2 regions of the Streptomyces sp. GB4-14 genome follow, and region 2 is predicted to be linked to the other one. Evidence: riboswitches for the same ligand, from Rfam matches in the RefSeq annotation. Region 2 holds a riboswitch; the other holds the start of a gene.

The links. A riboswitch is a leader RNA that binds a small molecule or an ion and turns the genes downstream of it on or off. The one in region 2 is predicted to bind thiamine pyrophosphate.
Region 1: another riboswitch for thiamine pyrophosphate. It lies ahead of thiO (glycine oxidase ThiO); the one in region 2 lies ahead of ELQ39_RS08185 (thiamine ABC transporter substrate-binding protein).

The regions. Positions count from the first base shown of each region.
Region 1 is NZ_RZHO01000002.1:4,918,846-4,922,045, forward strand. Features, by position in the region: gene ELQ39_RS23710 (thiazole synthase) at 1-278, opposite strand, end outside; gene thiS (sulfur carrier protein ThiS) at 281-502, opposite strand; gene thiO (glycine oxidase ThiO) at 499-1,665, opposite strand; TPP riboswitch at 1,663-1,774, opposite strand; gene ELQ39_RS23725 (NAD(P)/FAD-dependent oxidoreductase) at 1,870-3,105, shown strand; gene ELQ39_RS23730 (Rv2175c family DNA-binding protein) at 3,173-3,200, shown strand, end outside.
Region 2 is NZ_RZHO01000002.1:1,583,120-1,586,319, forward strand. Features, by position in the region: gene ELQ39_RS08180 (ABC transporter permease) at 1-472, opposite strand, end outside; gene ELQ39_RS08185 (thiamine ABC transporter substrate-binding protein) at 448-1,536, opposite strand; TPP riboswitch at 1,617-1,722, opposite strand; gene rlmN (23S rRNA (adenine(2503)-C(2))-methyltransferase RlmN) at 1,747-2,853, opposite strand; gene ELQ39_RS08195 (cupin domain-containing protein) at 3,192-3,200, opposite strand, start outside.

The sequences.
Region 1 (3,200 bases), 3.3 Mb from region 2:
CCCAGCGCCTCCCGGGCCAGCCGCGCGGTGAGCACGGCCTCCCCCGCGGTGAAGCAGCCGGCCGTGTTCGGCAGCACCTCCACGCCCAGCTTCCGCAGCACCGACAGCACCGACCCCTGCACCGAGGGGTCCACCCGCCGCATCGCGACGGTCGTCAGCTCCGTGCCGGACGCCACCAGCGCCCGCTCCAGCACGTCGAGGCTCGGCGCCCCGCCGGTGCCCATGATCAGCCGGGACGTGAAGGTCCGGCCACCGAGAACAAGGGGATCGTCGGCCATGGTCAGCCTCCTTGGACGGCGGTGAGGACCTCCACCCGGTCCCCTTCGGACAGGGGGGTGGCGGGCCACTGCGCGCGCGGGACGACGGTTTCGTTGACGGCGGCGGCCACCCCGGAGGGCGCCGCGGTGAGCGACCTCACGACGAGGTCGAGGGCCGTGCCGGACGGGAACTCCCGCGGCTCGCCGTTGACGGTGACGGTGACCGTGGTGACCGGGGCGTTCATACGGACTGCTCCGCGAGGACGGGGGCGCCGAAGCGCCGGGGGGTGAACGGGAGGGCCTCGTCGGGCAGCTCGCCGGTGGTCAGCACCCGCGCCATGGCGTCGCCCGTGACGGGCGTCAGCAGCACACCGTTGCGGTGGTGCCCGGTGGCGAGCAGCAGCCCGTCGAGGCCGGTCGGGCCGAGCAGCGGCGCGTTGTCGGGGGAGCCGGGGCGCAGTCCCGCGAGTGTCTCCGTGAGCGGCAGTTCGGTGAGGCCGGGCACCAGTTCGTGGGCGTCGCGCAGCAGCTCGTAGACGCCGCCCGCGGTGACCGTGGTGTCCCAGCCCATCTCCTCGCTGGTCGCGCCGATCACCAGCTCGCCGCTCTCGCGCGGCACCAGGTAGACATGGCTGCCGCGCACCACCGCCCGCACCGTGCGGCTCAGGAACGGCTCGGGGCGGTCCGGCATCGTCAGCCGCAGCACCTGCCCCTTCACCGGCCGCACCGGCGGCAGTACGTCCGCTGGGACGCCCGCCAGCCGCCCGCTCCAGCTGCCGCCGGCCAGCACCACCTGCTCCGCGCCCAGCTCGCCGCCGTCCGCCGTGACCACGCCGGCGGCGCGGCCGCCGGTGACGACGAGCCGCTCGGCCCGGGCGCGGTGCAGCGTGACGCCGGCCCGCTCGCAGGCGGTCAGCAGCGCGGACGCCAGCCGGCGCGGATCGATCTGGTGGTCGCCGTCCACCCGCAGCCCGCCGCGCACACCCGGCGCGAGCATCGGCTCCAGGCGCCGGCATTCGCGTCCGGTCAGCCACTGCGAGTCCAGCCCTGAACGCTCGTGCAGGGCGTGCAGCTCGCGCAGATGGGCGCGGTCGTCGGCGTCCAGCGCCACGGCCAGGGTGCCGCAGCGGCGGTAGCCGAGGTCCTGGCCGGTGCAGTCGGACAGCTCGGCCGCGAAGTCGGGATAGCGGCGCGCCGAAGCCAGGTTGAGGCCGAGCAGCGTCTGCTCGCCGTGGTGCAGCTCGGTGACGGCGGCCAGCATCCCGGCCGCCACCCGGGCGGCGCCACCGCCCGGCTCGGGGTCCACGACCGTCGTGGCGAGACCGGCCTGCGCGGCCCGCCAGGCCGTCACCAGACCGATGATCCCGCCCCCGACGACGAGGACGTCTGCGGTACGCGTGGGCGACATGGGCGTCCAGCCCCTCCCTTCGCCGGCATGACCCGGATCAGGTTCGTACGGTCGGAGGCCGCCAGCCTCCCTCTCAGCCCGGTGCGTCCGGGCTCCCGCGAGTGCGTGTACGCGAGCCACCCTAGCCCGCGCCGTGCCGCACCCGTAAGGGACCCCGCGCGGCAGCGGTCCGGCGCGGCGGGCACGGGTGTCTATGGTGAGCGGGTGAGCGAGCAGACGCAGGAACCGGGAGGGGCCGCGCCACGCCGGGTCGTGGTGGCGGGCGCGGGCATGGCGGGTGTGCAGACCGCGGCGGCGCTGAGGGAGCGCGGCTTCGCCGGCGAGGTGACGCTGATCGGCGCGGAGCCCCACCAGCCGTACGACCGGCCGCCGTTGTCCAAGGCGGTGCTGCTGGGCACCGCCGAGAGCTCCGCCTTCGACGTGGACTTCGAAGAGCTCGGGATCGAGCTCCGGCTGGGCTGCGAGGTGACCGGCCTGCGCCCCGGCGACCACGAGCTGGACACGGAGGCCGGGCCCGTCCCGTACGACGTGCTGGTGATCGCCACCGGCGCGGAACCGCTGCGGCTGCCCGGCGCGGAGGGCGTGCCCGGCGTGCACCTGCTGCGCACCCTGGACGACGCCGAACGGCTGCGGCCCGTGCTCGCCGGCCGGCACGACATCGTGGTCGTCGGCGCCGGCTGGATCGGCGCGGAGTTCGCCACGGCCGCCCGGGAGGCGGGCTGCGCGGTCACCGTCGTGGAGGCCGAGGAACGGCCGCTGGCGGGCGTGCTGCCCGCGGAGGTGGCCGCGCCGATGACCGGCTGGTACGCGGAGGCCGGCGTCACGCTGCGCACCCACGCGCGCGTGGCGCGCGTCGAGCCCGGCGCCGTGCTCCTCGACGACGGCACCCGGCTGCCCGCCGGCGCGGTCGTCGTCGGCATCGGCGCCCGCCCCGCCACCGCCTGGCTGGCCGGGTCCGGGATCGCCCTCGGCACGCACGGCGAGGTCGTCGCCGACGCGCACCTGGCGACCTCCCTGCCTGACGTGTACGCCGTCGGCGACTGCGCGTCCTTCCCGTCCGCCCGCTACGGCGAGCGCCTCCTCGTCCACCACTGGGACAACGCCCTCCAGGGGCCGCGCACGGTCGCCGCGAACATCGTCGGCGGGCCTGAGGAGCGTGAGGCGTACGACCCGGTGCCGTACTTCTGGTCCGAGCAGTTCGGCCGGTTCGTGCAGTACGCCGGACACCACGCGGACGCCGACCGCACGGTGTGGCGCGGCGGCCCGGCCGGCCCGGCGTGGAGCGTGTGCTGGCTGCGCGGAGGCCGGCTGGTCGCGCTGCTCGCGGTGGGGCGGCCCCGGGACCTGGCGCAGGGGAGGCGGCTGATCGAGTCGGGCGCCGCGCTGGACCCGGAGCGGGTGGCGGACCCGGCGCGGCCGCTGAAGTCGGCGACGGTCTGACCGACTCGCCCGCGTGGTGGGACGGGGCTGGCTTCCGACTGTCGGTGCCAGGTGGCAGGCTTGTCCCGTGACCGAGATTGACGCAAAGATCGATG
Region 2 (3,200 bases):
TGTCGAGGCGTACACCCCACAGCTCGTCCAGCAGCCCGCCGCGCCCGACGAGCGCCATGAACGCGCTGCCGACGACGACCGTCGGCAGCACGAACGGCACGGTGATCACCGCGCGCAGCGCCTGTCTGCCGGGGAAGTCGAAGCGGGCCAGGACATAGGCGCCGGGCAGGGCGATCACCAGGGTGAGGGCCGTGGAGAGGAGTGCCTGCCAGGTGGTGAACCACAGCACCTGGCGGAGGTCGGACTGGGCGAGCACGTCCGCGATCCGTCCGGGCTGCCAGCCGCCGTCGGCCTTCAGCCCCCGGGCGACGATCGCCGCCACGGGGTAGGCGAAGAACACGGCGAAGAACGCGGCCGGCACGGCCATCAGACCGAGCCGGGCCGCGTTCCGGCGCCACCGTCCGGGGCGGCGCGGACCCCCTCCGGACGGGCTCGCCCCGGGCGGACTCACTTCAGTACGAGCGAGGTCCACGACTTGACCCACTGGTCACGGTTCTCGGCGATCTTCTCCGGGTCCATGGTGCGCGGCTTCTTCGCCTGCGGTCCGAACTTCACGAACTCCTCGGGCACCTGCGCGCCCTCACGCACCGGGTACACGAACATGTTGAGCGGCATGTCCTCCTGGAAGGTCTCACCGGCCATGAAGTCCAGCAGCGCCTTGCCGCCCTCGGGGTTCTTCGCGTTGCTCAGCAGGCCCGCGTACTCGACCTGCCGGAAGCAGGTGCCCTCGGCGACGCCGGTGGGCGCCGTGCCGGGCCGCGGGTCGGCGTAGATCACCTCGGCGGGCGGCGAGGAGGCGTACGACACGACGAGCGGGCGGTCGGCCTTGGCCTTCTTGCCGCCGGCCGAGCCGGAGAACTCCTCGTTGTAGGCCTGCTCCCAGCCGTCGACGACCTTGACGCCGTTGTCCTTGAGCTTCTTCCAGTAGTCCTGCCACCCGTCGTCCCCGTACTCGGCGGCGGTACCGAGCAGGAAGCCGAGGCCGGGCGAGGAGGTGGCGGCGTTCTCGACGACGAGGAGGTCCTTGTACGCCGGCTCGGCCAGGTCGTCGAAGGTCTTCGGCGGGGTCAGCTTCTTCTTCTCGAACCACGCCTTGTCGTAGTTGACGCAGACGTCACCGGTGTCGACGGGGGTGACCCGGTGCTTGTCCTCGTCGACCCGGTACTCGGGCAGGACCTGGTCGGATCCCTTGGCCTCGTAGGGCTGGAAGAGGCCGTTGTCGAGGGCACGGGACAGCAGGGTGTTGTCGACGCCGAAGAAGACGTCGCCCTGGGGGTTGTCCTTGGTCAGGATCGCCTTGTTCACGGCCTGCCCGGCGTCCCCGTCCTCGAGGACCTTGAGCTTGTAGCCGGACTGCTTCTCGAAGGCGGCGGCGACGTCCTCGGACACGGCCCACGAGTTGTGACTGACGAGGGTCACGGTCCTGGAGCCTCCGCCACTGCCGCCGCTGTCGTCCCCGCCGGACGATCCGCAGGCGGACAGCGTGACGAGCCCCAGCCCGACGGCCAGGACGGTGACCTTCTTGGTGATGCCCACTTGATTCCTCCTGGGGTGACCAGGAAGAGACGCGGCCCTGCCCGGGATCCCTGGGCGGGGTCCCGGGCAGGGCGCAACAGCTCGAGTGATGACCGATCTCCCTACCCAGAATGACCTGGGCCAGGTTCGGAGGGTCTGCGGCCGGTGCCGCACTCTCAGCGCTGTGGCGCTCCCCTGTCGGAATATGCAGATGTGTTGACGCCGGTCAGACTACCGCTCGGTGGCGGCGAGCTGACCACACGCCCCGTCGATCTCCTGGCCACGGGTGTCCCGGATCGTGACCGGCACACCGTGCGCGGCGATCGCGTCGACGAACGCCTTCTCGTCCTCGGGCCGCGAGGCGGTCCACTTGGAGCCGGGCGTCGGGTTGAGCGGGATGAGGTTGACGTGCACGGGACGCCCCTTGAGCATCCGCCCGAGCCGGTCACCGCGCCACGCCTGGTCGTTGATGTCCCGGATCAGCGCGTACTCGATGGACAGCCGCCGGCCGGACTTCGCCGCGTACTCGAACCCGGCGTCGAGCACCTCGCGCACCTTCCACCGGGTGTTCACCGGGACGAGGGTGTCGCGCAGCTCGTCGTCGGGGGCGTGCAGCGAGATCGCCAGCCTGCACTTGAAGCCCTCGTCGGAGAAGCGGTGGATGGCCGGTACGAGGCCCACCGTCGACACGGTGATCCCCCGCTGCGACAGCCCGAGCCCGTCCGGCTCCGGGTCGGTGAGACGACGGATGGCGCCGACGACACGGTTGTAGTTGGCGAGGGGCTCACCCATGCCCATGAACACGATGTTGCTGAGCCGCGCGGGGCCGCCGGGCACCTCGCCCTCACGGAGCGCCCGCATGCCGTCCACGATCTGGTGCACGATCTCGGCGGTCGACAGGTTCCGGTCCAGTCCGGCCTGCCCCGTCGCACAGAACGGACAGTTCATACCGCAGCCGGCCTGCGAGCTGATGCACATGGTGACCCGGTCGGGGTACCGCATCAGCACGGACTCGACGAGCGTCCCGTCGAACAGCTTCCACAGCGTCTTGCGGGTCGTCCCCTGGTCGGTCGACAGATGCCGCACGACGGTCATCAACTCGGGAAGCAACGCTTCCTGCAGCTTGCCGCGCGAACCGGCGGGGATGTCGGTCCACTGCTCCGGATCGTGCGCGTACCGCGCGAAGTAGTGCTGCGAGAGCTGCTTGGCACGGAACGGCTTCTCACCGACCGCGACAACCGCCTCCTTGCGCTCGGCAGGCGTGAGATCGGCAAGATGCCGCGGCGGCTTCTTGGCTCCGCGCGGCGCGACGAATGTAAGTTCTCCGGGCTTAGGCATGGCTGTACCAGTGTCGCAGATCCAGATGGGTGACCTGCGGGTGTCGGATGCCACACCTGCCGTCGCCGTCGTCGCCGACCGCTCTTGAGCGCCCTCGGACGGCCCAGGGACGGCCCAGCGGGCCAGGGGCGCGTCCGGTTACAGGACCCGTCTCGGAGTGGCGGCAACGGCTGACGACGCCATCGGCCTGGTGGTGGCCCACCTGCCTCCTGAGCTGATCGACGATGCGGCAGGCCAACGATCGTGAGAACCGTCGTGGCAGGACCGGTCGAGGTGAGCCTCTCCCCGGTGGATGGCGCGGGCGCGTCTGATCAGTGCCCGTGGGAGAGCTGGTCCAGTCACTCACC